3 regions of the Paenibacillus sp. FSL K6-4396 genome follow, and region 3 is predicted to be linked to each of the others. Evidence: riboswitches for the same ligand, from Rfam matches in the RefSeq annotation. Region 3 holds a riboswitch; each other region holds the start of a gene.
What was found. Region 3 has a riboswitch for cyclic di-AMP ahead of MHB85_RS10395 (C40 family peptidase). Riboswitches for the same ligand answer to the same signal wherever they lie in the genome.

Region 1 (4,868 bases), 2.2 Mb from region 3:
GAAAAATGGAGAAAAGGTCTATCAATTCTATGCCGATGATGTGCATGATTTCGCCTGGGCAGCCTCACCCGATTTTGTGTACGCCGAGGAACCCTTCTCTGCACCCAATGTGCCTGGTGTACGAATCAAGTTATATCTGGACCCAGCTCATCAGGATCTGAAAGAACGTTATTTCTACGCCGCGAAGGCCGCTCTAGCCAATTATAGCAAATGGTTTGGCCCATATCCTTATGCTACCTTATCCATCGTAGTTCCACCCAAAGCGGGGAACGGTGCTGGAGGTATGGAATACCCTACACTAGTTACGGCCTTTGGAGCCGATGATACTACGCCAGGTTATGACCTGGAACGTACCGTAGTCCACGAGATCGGACACCAGTACTTCTACGGCATGGTTGCCAGCAACGAATTCGAGGAAGCCTGGCTGGATGAGGGGTTCACCTCTTATGCAGAAGACAAACTAATGGAGCAGGAATACGGATTGATTCCAAATCTGCCGGTACAATCGGGACTGATTACTTCTCCTTCATCGTTAACACAAGAATCCTGGAAGTTCGATTCACAGAATGAGTATGCAGCCAATGTCTATACACGTGGCAAGCTTGTATTGCTTGGTATTGAACACCAAGTCGGTGCCAAAAAGATGGAACGCATTCTCTCTACCTATGTGAAGAAGTACCGCTTCAAACATCCCACTTCGGCTGATTTTCAGAACGTTGTGGAACAAGTGACCCGCACTTCCTGGTCTGATTATTTTGATCAATATGTCTATGGTAACGGGATGGCTGACTTTGCTGTAGAGAAGATTCGTGTTACGCCCGTACAGAAAGACGGTCAAACATTGTACGAGTCATCCGTGACGATCGCAAAAAAAGGGAGTGATTACAGCGCCGTTCCTGTTCGCATTGCTTTTGAAGACGGGCATATCCTCACCAAGCAATGGAATGGCAAAGAAGATCGCATCACCTATAAATTAACTCACACATCCCCCGTATCCTGGGCCATGACCGATCCCCTGTACTCGATCGTGCTGGAGAACCGCCATATGAACAATTTCCTGAAATCCGGACTGGATGAGCGGGCGAAGTCCCGCTGGAGCATGAGTGTAACCAAACTAATAGAAGCCATATTCGGAGGTCTGTCATGGTGAGGTGGAAACGGTGAAAGCGAAAATACGTGAAGGCTGGTTTCTCGTCCGTCAGCATATGTTCATTGCCGCACTCTTATTTCTCTATCAACTCATTTGGGGATATTTCTTCTATCGAATGGTACAATCGGCGGTCATCCCACTGCTCCTGCGCTATCCAGATGCTGATGCGGGGGAGCTGAGTACACTTTTGTTCAAAATGGAAAGTCAACTTAACCTGTCTACCCATCCGGAGGTTCATCGTTATCTATGGATTCTCGGGGGCATGCTGCTGGTTCGCATGTTGATCAGCCCCCTCATTCAGGCAGGACTGCTCTACTCACTTCAGCACTTTAATTCTACAGAAGAGCGCATCCCCTTTGTCCGCGGAATCAAAAATCTGTGGAAACCGATGCTGCTGCTACACACCGTACGTACATTATTGATCCTTCTGCCCGCCTACTGGCTCATACCGAAGCTCTACTCTATTCTCATGGAAGGTTTTCATTCCCTTCAATTACTTTTGCCTGGTATACCTTATGTTGCTGCCTGGATTGTATATGGCTGGATCATCCACCATGCCATACTCTACATGCAGTTCGGTGTTTCGGCACCAGAAGGAGAAGGCGGGGCTCACGGTACCCTCAAAGCACTCTGGATTGCACTGCGTCATCTCATCGCTGTAATCGGCATTGCACTCCTGCTGGGCGGAGTACACCTGCTCGTCTTTGGGGCATTCACTTCAGCCTCATGGTTATTAACGGGACTTACCGGACTTATACTACAACAGACGTATCCACTTGCCAGATGTCTATTGAGTCTGTGGAAAATATGCAGCCATTTCCGATTATGGCAGTCCAAAATATCCAAAGGTGAGAGCAGATAGATTAAAAATTGTTACCATCACAAGTTAAACTCATGGCCTAATATGTACTTATAAATAGGCAAACCTCAACCTTTCCCCGTCAAAGGTCGAGGTTTTTTTTGCTAAATTTGTTGCTAAACGTTGCCAAAGCCGTACTCCTCTGTTACAATAATCGCAGTGAGTTTTTAGTAACAACTTTGTAATCTTTACATTCATATTTGTAACTACTTAAAATTAAATCGTCATTTCTTGATTTCGCAGGTGCATAACTAGCACAGCCAAATTCCTGGCACCTGGGAAGCGGGGGAACCAGTTATGGGTGAATTGATCTTGCTACAGAGGGATCATAGGGGACCTTCAACCGAATCCTTAAGCTAACCTCGCAGGCATTGGAAGGGGAATATCTCTTGTTCAAGAAGAAATTAACCGCAGCTGTACTTAGCATCACATTCGCTTTATCGCTTGGTGCAGGTAGCGCATTCGCAGATTCAAAGATGGACACAGTAATTGATTCAGCAATGGGAACTACATACAAAAGTGGGGGAACAACGCTTAACGGCTTTGACTGCTCCGGATTTACACGGTATGTATTCGACAAGTTGGGTATTGATTTGGCACGCCAATCCAGTTCCCAATTCGACATGGGCGATTCTGTATCCCGCATGGAAATGAGAGCTGGCGATCTGGTGTTCTTTAATACAACAGGTAAAGGCGTATCCCATGTAGGAATCTTTGTAGGGGATGGAAAGTTTGCACACTCCTCTTCTTCCAAAGGCGTTACGATCAGTGCATTGAGTGAAAACTATTGGGCCAATCGTTATGTTGGCGCGAAACGGATTATGAGCACGGACGCATATGAATCACTGGCCCTTGACTAGGGACAAGCTGAGCAACATAATGCTGTAACCATTAACCATACTGGAACGAAGCAAGAAGCATAACAGAACCGCCCGGTACATTCTCCGCAGGAATGTATCCGGCGGTTTTTTTGTGCTTCAATCCTTATTCATGTTGCAAGGTATACTCTGGGTATATCCTGCGACATCAACAGGTTCATTTTGCGTTCGTTCGTCCGTGCCCTTATGATGTTTTTACCCATCCCGTTATAATATAAACGAAATTACCGGAACTTTTGTTTCATTTTTTTTCTGGGGAAGGAAGACTTGCTAAAAGAACATCACTTTTGTAGAGTGGACAAAGAGTTCTGTTTCAAGGAAAGGAGCATGCAAGTGTATGAAGGAAGCCCCTGTGACGTTTCACGTTGTACCCATGCGAGAAGAACATGCGGAGCTCATCTGCAGTTGGCAGTATGATCCGCCTTACAATATCTACAGCTGGCTCCCCTGGGAGCAGATGAAAGCTCTGGAAGTGGAATTCGGAGATGCACAGCTGCGACAGGAGCAATATGCAATCGTCCTGGATCAGAACGATCGTATATGTGGATTTGCTCAATACTTCCCACTTCAAGGGGTAACCCGGATTGGCCTCGGCATGCATCCAGAGCTGTGTGGTCAGGGTCAAGGGACAGCTTTTGTCACGGCCATTGTACAGGAAGCCATTCGCCGAAATCCGAAGAATGAGATCGATCTGGAAGTGCTCACTTGGAATGCTCGTGCCATTCAAGTCTATCTGAAGAGTGGATTTGTCACCCAGGATACATACGAACGACAGACCCCAAGCGGCTTAAAGCCCTTTCACTGTATGGTTTATGAAGGGCCTCGTGATTAGAATCTCTTGCAAAACAACTAAATTTGCGCCTTGTTATGTGATTAGTTCAAAATTTTCCCACAAAATGCTATGATGTCAGTACAGGTTCCGTTATAATGATATGGATAGTTTTAGGTTAGATGATCTTTCATTCTGGAGGGGACATAAGGGATGCACAAATGGATCATGAGCGGAGTATTTTTTGCAGCATGCGCTTTAGCTATTGTTTTAATGTTTACGCTTCCAGGGAAAGAAGAAGTGGCTGAAGAAGCCAAGCCAACCATGCCGGAAGTCACATTGGATGCCGGACAGGCTGAAGCACTGGTCAAAGCCAATTGTATCTCCTGTCACGGGGATCAGCTGCAAGGTGGCGTAGGACCTGCTCTGGCAAACATCGGCAGCCAGGATGATCTGGAGAAGATCTATTCTACGATTGTCAAAGGTAAAGGTGGCATGCCTTCCTTCAAGGGCAAGCTGCAAGATGAAGAGATTGCAAATATCGCCATGTGGCTTTCAGAGAAGAAATAATCTCTGCACACGCATAACAAAGAGGCCCTTAATCCCCTTTTCGGAGAGTAAGAGCCTCTTTGTTGTATCAATTATTAAGCCTTTGCCGCATGCTCGTCCAGAAAGGCCTCCACTTCACGTGCGAACGGCATCCCGGACTGGGCGCCGAGCTTCGTCACGGATAACGCGGCCGCACCCATGGCAAAGCCTACGGCCGCGTCCAACGTCTCACCGCGCGCGAGGGCTACCGCCAGCGCGCCATTGAAGCAATCGCCAGCGCCGGTCGTATCGACGGCGCTTACGGCGTAGCCGGGCGCACGGCATGCGCCGGCACGCCCTGCTTGTACGCGGCCACCAGGCGCTGCCGCGTACACAGCCCCCTCGGGGCCGAGCGTCGTGACGACAGCGGCCCCGAGGGATGCGGCGAGCTCTGCGACCGCCGCATCCAGGTCTTCCGGCCGGAGATGATCTCGGCCGGTAAGCACGGCAAGCTCACTGCGGTTCGGCGTGACAACGTCGACGCACCGCAGGAGCTCCTGGGGCAGACCCGGCACCGCGGGAGCCGGGTTGAGCACCACCAGTGCGCTGCCTTCAGCCGCCAGTTGGGCGGCGCGGGTAACCGCTGGCAGCGGGATCTCCAGCTGCAGCAGCACCGCTGCGGCT
Region 2 (4,868 bases), 2.2 Mb from region 3:
TGCCTGTCCCCGGTTATCCTTTGTGAAGAAACGTGCTTTCAAGTTGTTTGAGATTGTTTTTCTCCGCTGGGCAAAAGAAGCCTGTACCACTTCGAAGTAGTGTGCTTCATCCGGAATCTCCACTGGCGGTTGCTCGCGCACTTTCAGCTTAATGACAGCCGATTCCACATTAGGTTGCGGAATGAAGACCGTGGGCGGCACAATACACACAAGCTCCGGCGTACTGTAATACTGAACTGCGATGCTTAGACTGCCGTAATCTTTTGATCCTGGTGCAGCAGCCATCCGTTCAGCCACTTCTTTTTGGATCATGACAACAATACTGTCTACCGGCAGCTTCTCTTCCAACAGTTTCATCATGATTGGAGTCGTTACATAATAAGGCAGGTTAGCCACGACACTGACTTTGTCCACGGATGCAAAATCCGTATTAAACAACTCAGCCAGATCAAGCTTCAACACATCCCCATGATGAACACGTACATTCGAATAAGGCTGCATCACTTCTCCCAGGATTGGGATCAAGCGCTGATCAATCTCTACGGCTGTGACAGGACCGGCTACCCGAGCCAGTCGCTCCGTAAGGGCTCCAATACCCGGCCCGATCTCTAGTGCGCCCTTGGACTCGTCCAGGTCGGCTGCATTAACGATTTTGTTCAGTATATTTTGATCGATCAGAAAGTTCTGACCCAGACTTTTCTTAAATGAGAATCCATGTTTTTGAATAATCTCCTTCGTTCGCTTGGGCGTTGCAATTTCTATCGTATCTTCCATGTCCTTCATATGCTCACAATCCTTCACGTTCAATTTGCGCTAATGCTGTAGAGAACTCTTCCCGTGTAATCTGAAATACACTGAGACGTTTGTGGAACTGCTTACCGTTACAATAACCGATGCCCAGCAGATTGCCCATCTCCATGCGACGTGCAGCAGCCTGCGGATGCACGATAAGTCCTGCCGCGATCAGGTCCTCCCAATCGATCAGACTCGGAGCACCTTCGTATGATGTATGTACGCGCGCCAGAGCATGACGGATCGCCTCTGGTGAGGCATTCTCCACCCCAATGTCTCCTTTGCGCGTTGCATCGGCTTCCGGAATGAAAGCATGCTTGCATCCAGGCACCTTATTCGCAATAATTTTACGAATGCGTTCGCCGGCATGATCCGGATCTGTCAGTACAATGACTCCCCGTCTCTCCTGAGCAAGCGCAATCCGCTTCAGAATGCGTTGGTTGATGGCTGATCCACCTGTTTCTATTGTATCGGCTTCCACGGCCCGACGGATGGCTACCGTATCATCACGGCCTTCCACCACAATGACTTCTTTTATCATGTTCCATTTCTTCCTTTCTAACGCAAAAAGAAGAGGAATATCCTCTTCTCTGCCAAACGGCGGGGGAGACTGAATTCAGACTCCTCCGCCGCATATTCCGCATGAATCATTCATGCAACTATTTTATAGCATTCCCATTTCAAAGTAAAACGATTTTAGTTCGCTTCCGGCTTCACCGGACCGATCACGTAGACCGTCTTGCCTTTCTTGCGTCCAAAATTCAGGGCATGCTTCACACTGTCATAATACACATCAATTTTGTTCCCTTTAATCGCACCGCCTGTGTCTTCCGCACGACGGAATCCCAGACCTTCGATATATACCCACCAGCCAATTGGAATGACTTTGGGATCAACCGCAATGGTGCGCCCTTCCGTTACACGAGTACCGGAAGCTGTTTTAGTTCCAATGCCAGGCTCTTCAGAAGAGTAGGCAGTCATGGATACATTTTTAAGTACTTTGGAGTATTTAAAAGAAGTCCCGGATACGGTAATCACTTTGCTGCCCGAGGCAGATGTTTTCTTCGAGTTCGTTGTTGTAGCCTTTTTGGTTGTTGAAGTTTGAGCCGATACGGTCTGAATCTCAGGTTCTTTCACGACCGGTTTTGCTTTGGTGCCGACAGCGATCACTTTATCTACACGATTATTCGCGACAGATTTGCGGACCATTTTTTTGGAGACCAATTCTCCATCCTGAAATACCTTTTCGATATGCTGCACAAGTTTGCCTTCTTTGCCGTTCACAACGACACGGTTATCCCCTTTGTACAAGCTAGGGTCAGCCGTTTTAATGACTTTGTAAGCGATCGGTTGCTCTACTTCGACTGTACGCTTTGTTACGCGCACTACACGGATCTTCATCTCCGCTTTGATCGCAGTTCCAAGCGCCGGATACACTTTATCATTACTTTCAACTTGAATACCTGATTTTTGAATTGCATCTTCTACCGATGAATCCGTTGTATACAGAGTCTTGGTGTCTCCGTCTGCCGTAATGTTAACTGGAACGGCCCGCTCAATAACAATTCGGTCTCCATCTGTAATTGCCCCGTTCATGGACATGGATACCTTATCGTGAGGGCTGACTGTGATCGACTGCTCCTCCAGCATTTCCTGAAGCATTCCTGTACGAGTCTCTACCACCTGAGCTTTGCCATCAATAACCAGTGAAATTTGTTTCCCGGCCTGACCGTAAACGACTAACAAGATCATGATTGTAAGCGCAATTGAGAAAATCGCGATCAATGCCATTTGACGCATGTTCTCATGCTTCCACCGCAACGCGAAAGACTTACTGGATGATCGTGACTCATGGGTCTCTTCTGGTTGGAATGTGCCCACTTCTCCGTCCTCCTTCATAGCCTCGCCGTCTAAAGTAATGCATGATGTCTTTGACGTGACTATACCAAATTTTCTACAGAACACAGATTGGACCAACATAATCCGGTTCTGCACCATGAATCAATCTTCGCAACATGATGTCATCCTCCTGAATACCTACCGTATGATGACAATATTTCTTTTATTCAAAAACAAAAAAGCCAAAGAAAGAGTGTAAGAGGAACTCTTTCGTGGCTTCCGAATGATTTTGAATATCGGAAATTCATGCACGAGGTTGCCTCTCTTTTTCCGCTTGCGAGGTTAGCTGTCGGGTTCGGGCGAAAGAGAGCCGCCCTATCTTGGGTCACCCGCTCATGGCGGACGCCCTTGAATTCACCCCGAGACCCAAAGAAGAAATCAAATACGGCTTCGCAGATCCCTTCGCTGCTTTTGGGTCAGCGAACGTTGCGCATCGGCCAAATACACCGATGTTTAAGCCCTATTGGTTCCCCCGCTCTCCGTTAACGGAGACTCAGCGAGACTGATTCATGAAAGTAATGTTGTTTCATCGGAAAGTGTCCCTTTGTTCATCCCCCGAACATCTGTCCAATTTTCCGCACAACAATTCACTGAAAAGATGATATCCTGTTTTGATGCATGTTGTAAAGCGTTGATCAAGTACGTTTTTCTGAATATTTGGTTAAAATATTGTAATATTCTTGATTTATTTGGATCAAAGAGCAAATTACCTCCGCTTACCTGCCTTTTTCGCCTCATTTGCTCGTTTTTTTAACGAATTCCAAATCGTTCCATGGCATTTTTGGTTGTTATTGCAGCAATTTCCTCCACCGAAATGCCTTTAATTTCCGCAGCTGCCTCTGCAACCAGACGTACATGCGCTGTCTCATTTCGCTTTCCACGATAAGGGTGAGGTGTCAAATATGGAGCATCTGTTTCAATGAAAAACCGGTCCATAGGAACCTTCTCCAGCACCTCTTTGGGCTGCTTTGCATTTTTGAATGTGATCGGTCCTCCGAAGGAGAGATGGAAGCCCATATCGAGACAACTTTTGGCTGTTTCCCAGCTACCCGAGAACGAGTGCATCACACCACCAACTTCACCCGCTTTCTCTTCACGCAAAATTCTTATGATATCCTCATGTGCATCCCGATTATGGATGACAATCGGCATGTTTACTTCACGCGCCAAAGCAATTTGTTGTCGTAATACGCGATGCTGTATTTCTTTTGGTGATGTATCCCAATGATAATCCAATCCAATCTCACCGATCGCAACCACTTTTTCATGTTTGCATAAAGATGCAATCCACTCCAAATCGCCGTCCTGCATTGTGATCGCATCTACGGGATGCCACCCTACAGCTGCATATATAAAGTCATATGTTTCAGCGAGTTTCATTGTGGTTGGAATTGTCTCCCGGTTAAAACCAATGTTGATCATGCGACCAACTCCTGCATCCACAGCACGCTGAATCATGTCCTCGCGGTCCTCGTCGAATTGTGGTGCATCCAGATGTGTATGTGTGTCGAACAGCATCATGTCTGTATCTCCCTTCATGTCGAAATAACGACTATCTTCTTTTTCAAAATCACATTTGTAAAATTCAATAATTCAATGACTCATACATAAAACATTTTGGGTATCTGTGTATTACATCATTACGTTTGTTTCTTCACAACTACAATATATAGAAGATATACGGATATTCTGATCTATATATTGCTATTTGTGCTTATTCTCCCTGCTTGCATTTACAAAATTATGTCGATCTACATATACGCCCCATTAAAGCAGATTACTGTATCATGAAAAATAGCTCTTTTAGAAAGTGTTTTGATATCGAAATTCTTCATCGGATTATACCCACACGATTACAAGAAATAGGGGCGTATATGTGACGGTAATTCGTGAATAATCGCATCCACCTTGTTTTGCGGGTAATACAAATGATGTTTCCCTCGGTGAAGCCCACTGATGGAACGGACAATGTCAGATACTTCTGACAACTCACGTAAATTGTCCTGTCGATCCAGAAGAAGAATCTGCTTATCTGTGGATTCATCCGGACGAAACACATCATACGGATTATCCGAGGGAAAATCAATTTCAAGATCATATTCGGGATCGAGACCAGCCTGTACAAAAGCTTCCCGAATCTCTTCCATCATTGTCAAGTCGACCTGTTCAAGCTCTAC
Region 3 (4,868 bases):
GAAGTACATCACCATTTATATATTTTTGCGTCCACGGAAGGCACCCCAGCGGTTTAATACCAATTTGGCTGCCCAGAACAGTGCCAAACTTCCGAAGATAGGATAAAGGATGGATAGTAGAGAACTGAATCCAAACTGACTGAGTGAGTAACACAGCAGCATAATGGTTAATGTAATGAAACGGGGATGAATGCGTATATGTTGTCTGAGTTGCAAGGTCATGCCGTAGATATCGGCAACAAATGTACTGAATATTTCCATGAAAATAAGGGATACATATACAGATTGTACTGCCCATCCAAGTTGAAAGGCAATGCTGCCCATCGGAATTTCGAATTGGATGATGCCGGGCATCTGTGCTGACATGGCAAAATGAGCTGCCATCAGCATGAAACCTACGCCAATTCCACCCAATACTCCGCCCCACTTCAGCACATTCCGACTGCGAATCTGGTTGCCAACGGGCACAAGAACAGCTTGAGCTAACGCCAGATTGAACGAACTATACAACAATGGAGACAGCCATACTTGAATAGGGTTTGAGTCTGTCGTCAATGTGATGAATCGGGAAGCTCCTGGATGATGGATGGTACTAGTGATCATGAGCAGAGATAACAGCAGCATCATGGGCACGACGATGCTATTCATTTGAAGGATAGCCTGGATGCCCCGACCGAGAAGCAGATATGTCCCTACAAGTGTGACGATCAGACCGGTCTGATAATGCAAACCTAGATGTTCGACAAAGACGGAACCTGCTCCGGCAAGCATGACGCTGTTCACGCCAATGAGAATGAGAAGGGTCACCCAGGTGATCCATTTGCCCGCCTTGGGCCCGAATAAATGTTTGTTCAGGTCCTCATAAGAGCGGGACCCGGTATCGTGAGCGATCAGCATCATTTTGGTACCTAACCAGACAAAGAGCATGGTGGATAAGCCTATGGTGATGGTGGCCCATTTGCCATACTGGGTAAAAAACTGCAAAATTTCCTGCCCTGTAGCGAAGCCGGCTCCGACAACCGTTCCGATGTATGTAAATGCGATCTGCAGCACCCGAAATGCCTGTTTCATGTGTTTCCCCTCTCAGGCCCCTGTATAGTTTGGACATGCGGGTACCATGGTACAAGGTATGCTTGACCCACGAAAGTCATGACAATCGATAATGAGCTTTGGCTTGAATTGCTTCTCAAGGACAGCGCCCAGGCAATTTCGCTTGAACTTATAGATAGATATATGATACTTTTACCTCATAGGATAGGCTTGGGAGGTCAAATCATGGAATTATTGAAACAACGAATTTTACAAGAAGGTGTGGTTATCTCGGATCAAGTATTAAAGCTGGATGGTCTGTTGAACCACCAGATTGATCCTGCATTAACGATGGAGATGGGACGTGAGTTTGCTGCCCGTTTTCGTGAAAGTGGAGTAACTCGGGTAATCACGGTAGAATCCTCAGGGATTCCGGTTGCGTTTGCCGCAGCCTATGAACTTGGGGTGCCCCTTGTATTCGCCCGTCGTAAAAAAACACTTCTGGCTGATCCTGATGCTTACTGTGAACGTGTACCGTCCTTTACCAAAGGAATTGTAACTGACATTATGGTATCCCGCGAGTTCATTCATGAGAATGACCGCATTTTGTTCATTGATGATATTATTGCCAATGGAGATGCGGCTCGTGGCGTCATCAAAATTATTGAGCGTTCTGGCGCGGAACTCGTCGGATTCGGCGTTGTGGTCGAGAAAAGTTTCCAGGCAGGGGCACGCACGATTCGTGAACAGGGTATTCCGGTGGAAGCCTTGGTACGCATTCGTTCCCTGAACGATGGAACAGTACAATTTGACGATAACGAAATGTGACATTTTAAAGGAATAGGGCCTATTTTTTGAACTATGCCTTTGCATGACCGCCGATTTCATTTATAATGGGGTTATGTTAGGGAGAGGAGGCAACACCATGGGGAACCAACCGGCAACAGAACAATTTTTTAATGATAAGCTGGCGGAATCGAAAGTTCATTTTGAACGTGCCCTAGATTGTAAACATACGGAATTCGATGACCTTTATCCCTATATGATTGAACATCCTCAATTTTTCTGGTACAAACGCTATGTTGCCTGGTCAGAATTACTGACGATTGTAGGCTTGTGCGAAGAGTTGTCCTTCTCTTGGAAAGAACAATTTACACCGCATCAAGTGGAGTACCTTGAAGAACGTGTGATGTCCGCCAAAGTGCTTGATTTTTGGTTCGAGAAGAACGACAGCAAAGAGCACGCGCAGCGGTAACTTTCAGTCGGGACATAATTTCGAATGACATGACAGTCTAATACAGTCACGTGAGACCTAAATGACATTTCATTTAGGTCTCTTTTTGTAAATAAATTTGGAATATAGGAGCCATGCGAATGATTAGTGATACAGAATTGGACGCCCTGCGTCTGTCAGGTGAGAAAGTTAGAGTAGTACGGGACGAGCTGGAATCGAACGATGTAACCGGGATTGTTGTTGCCTGGGATGGCGAGCAGGTACTTATCCGACGTCAGAATCGACGTGTAGTTAAGCTGGATCGCAGTTACAAATATCAGCTGTTCAGCGAGCCGCGCCAGAGTCCACTTAGTGAGTAATAGCTTATGATTATGGCAGAGCCATGAGCGTTTAAATGTTTGGAATTACCATGATATCTTGGCATAATTGGCTCACTCGGGAGAGAAGATAGGTACAGTGAGGAAGATCTGTAACTATAAGCCGAGAGGGTGTGCTACAAGCCATGACATTGATGAATGATAAAGTTCATGCCTACAAGGATCAGATTGGAGCATTAAGCGATGTACTGCCAGGTGTGGTGAAGTCGTATCATGAGTTTACCGGAGAATGTTTCCAACCTGGCGTGATTGATGCCAAGACAAAACAGCTAATTGCGCTTGGGATTGGATTATTCGCCAACAATGAGGTATGTACCTTCTACCATGTAGAAGAAGCCCGTGCCAAGGGAGCAACAGATCAGGAGATTATGGAGACCGTTGCGGTGGCCGGAGCTGTTGGAGGAGGACATGCCCTCTCTCAGGGTGCGATGCGAGTGCAGAAGGCGCTGAATTAGTAAGCGATGCAACATACATTTTTCTAAGTACAAAAAAGGCATCCGGTTAATAACCGATGCCTTTTTGTATGTGAATTACATTTTACCTAACATTTTATCATACATAAACTGTCCAGTTACCCGACGTGCTGTTACGTAACGATCATTGAAGTATGGATTCGATAACTTCGTGATGCTTACACCTTTACTGCTGGAGGCATGAGCGAATTGTCCGCCGCCGATATATACACCTGTATGTGAAATGCCTTTGCCTGTTGTATTAAAGAACACCAGATCACCTGTCCGAACATTGCTCTTGGATACTGGCGTACCTGCTTTGGCTTGCTGCTGAGAAGTACGTGGCAATTCAATGCTGTATTTGTTGAAAAGATATCTCATAAAACCAGAACAGTCGAAGCCGGCTACAGTCGTGCCACCCCATTTGTAAGGAATACCTGTCATGTTGTTCACTACGGAGTTGATACTGCTTGCCTCTGTGCTTGTTGCCCCGGATGTAAATAATACAGCTGCTCCAAAAATGGAGATAATCAGTTTTTTCAAAATCAATGTTCTCCCTTCGATGCCTACGGAGTTAGCTAAGGGTTCGGTAGAAGGTTCCCTATATTTCCTATGTATAAGAATAATTCACCCAAATTGGTTCCCCCGTTTTCAAACATGAAACTCGGCAATGAATAATTAAGTTTTTGTAACTATTTGAAACTATATTGCATAAATGCGTAATTGTCAAACCCATTTAAAACCCTTCGTAATACCTCAATGTTAGCGGAATTAAGGTTTTTATATGAAAGAAGGGATCAAGTTTGGGTACCATTCATGACAAAAACGTCATTATTGGTTCGTTTAAGACGAATTTGGATAAATAAATAGGTTTGTCATGAGTTAAAAGAACTATCCCGTTATGTAGAATTAGAGAGATTATATTCATTAAGTTGCATATATTGACAAAAATCGATTTTTTGCATATTATCTGATTATCCAATCCACATATTGGATTAAAATTGATTTTATTATGCGATAATTACGCGTTTCATAAGTAAAGTAGAAGTGGAAGATTTATAAAAACGAACATAGGAGAGTGTTACATTTGAAAGCAAAGAAAATAATTACTTTTGTCCTGGCATGTACGATGGTGTTCTCAGCAGTTGGAATGGCAGTTCTCCCTGTAGGGACGGTATCTGCTGCGGATGCTTCAGGTACTACAGCGAGTATTTCTGATATTTTGAAGAACCAGCTCCCGGATGGAGGTTGGAGAAAAGATTATAAACAGACAAGTGGAGAGTGGGCGAAGTCCACGATAGACAACAAGGCTACATACTCAGAAATTAGAAGATTGGCGAAGGAATTTAAAAAGACGAATGATCCCCGATACTCCACAGCTGCAATCAAAGGGATTAACTTTTTGATCAACATGCAGTATTCAAACGGCGGATGGCCACAAGTTTACCAAAGCTCCGGATATCACAAGCATATCACTTACAATGATGATGCCATGATTAACGTAATGATCATGCTGGATGAAGTAGCAGCACGCAAAGGTGATTTCTCGTTTATAGACAGCACACTTGCTAACCGTAGTAAAAATTCAGTTGCCAAAGGTGTGGAGGCGATTTTGAATACACAGGTCGTTTCAGGTGGTAAGCTGACAGCTTGGGGACAACAACATGATTCCAGTTCCCTTAAACCAGCGAGCGCAAGAATCTACGAAGTGCCATCGCTGACAGCTGGAGAGAGTGTAACGATTGTTAAATTTCTGAAAACCAGATCTGCTAACGC

Region 1: linked by a shared signal. The riboswitch ahead of MHB85_RS00530 (C40 family peptidase) and the one ahead of MHB85_RS10395 (C40 family peptidase) in region 3 are both predicted to bind cyclic di-AMP.
Region 2: linked by a shared signal. The riboswitch ahead of MHB85_RS00150 (3D domain-containing protein) and the one ahead of MHB85_RS10395 (C40 family peptidase) in region 3 are both predicted to bind cyclic di-AMP.

The regions. Positions count from the first base shown of each region.
Region 1 is NZ_JBBOCR010000001.1:107,364-112,231, reverse strand. It holds gene MHB85_RS00540 (M1 family metallopeptidase) at 1-1,150, shown strand, start outside; gene MHB85_RS00535 (hypothetical protein) at 1,161-2,012, shown strand; cyclic di-AMP (ydaO/yuaA leader) riboswitch at 2,258-2,395, shown strand; gene MHB85_RS00530 (C40 family peptidase) at 2,399-2,869, shown strand; gene MHB85_RS00525 (GNAT family N-acetyltransferase) at 3,225-3,719, shown strand; gene MHB85_RS00520 (c-type cytochrome) at 3,870-4,226, shown strand; gene rbsK (ribokinase) at 4,301-4,868, opposite strand, start outside.
Region 2 is NZ_JBBOCR010000001.1:31,164-36,031, reverse strand. It holds gene rsmA (16S rRNA (adenine(1518)-N(6)/adenine(1519)-N(6))-dimethyltransferase RsmA) at 1-783, opposite strand, end outside; gene rnmV (ribonuclease M5) at 788-1,333, opposite strand; gene MHB85_RS00150 (3D domain-containing protein) at 1,489-2,673, opposite strand; cyclic di-AMP (ydaO/yuaA leader) riboswitch at 2,947-3,200, opposite strand; gene MHB85_RS00145 (TatD family hydrolase) at 3,442-4,212, opposite strand; gene MHB85_RS00140 (HD domain-containing protein) at 4,545-4,868, opposite strand, start outside.
Region 3 is NZ_JBBOCR010000001.1:2,273,333-2,278,200, forward strand. It holds gene MHB85_RS10370 (YkvI family membrane protein) at 16-1,071, opposite strand; gene MHB85_RS10375 (xanthine phosphoribosyltransferase) at 1,276-1,857, shown strand; gene MHB85_RS10380 (hypothetical protein) at 1,955-2,284, shown strand; gene MHB85_RS10385 (hypothetical protein) at 2,404-2,622, shown strand; gene MHB85_RS10390 (carboxymuconolactone decarboxylase family protein) at 2,766-3,095, shown strand; gene MHB85_RS10395 (C40 family peptidase) at 3,171-3,635, opposite strand; cyclic di-AMP (ydaO/yuaA leader) riboswitch at 3,641-3,772, opposite strand; gene pelA (pectate lyase) at 4,171-4,868, shown strand, end outside.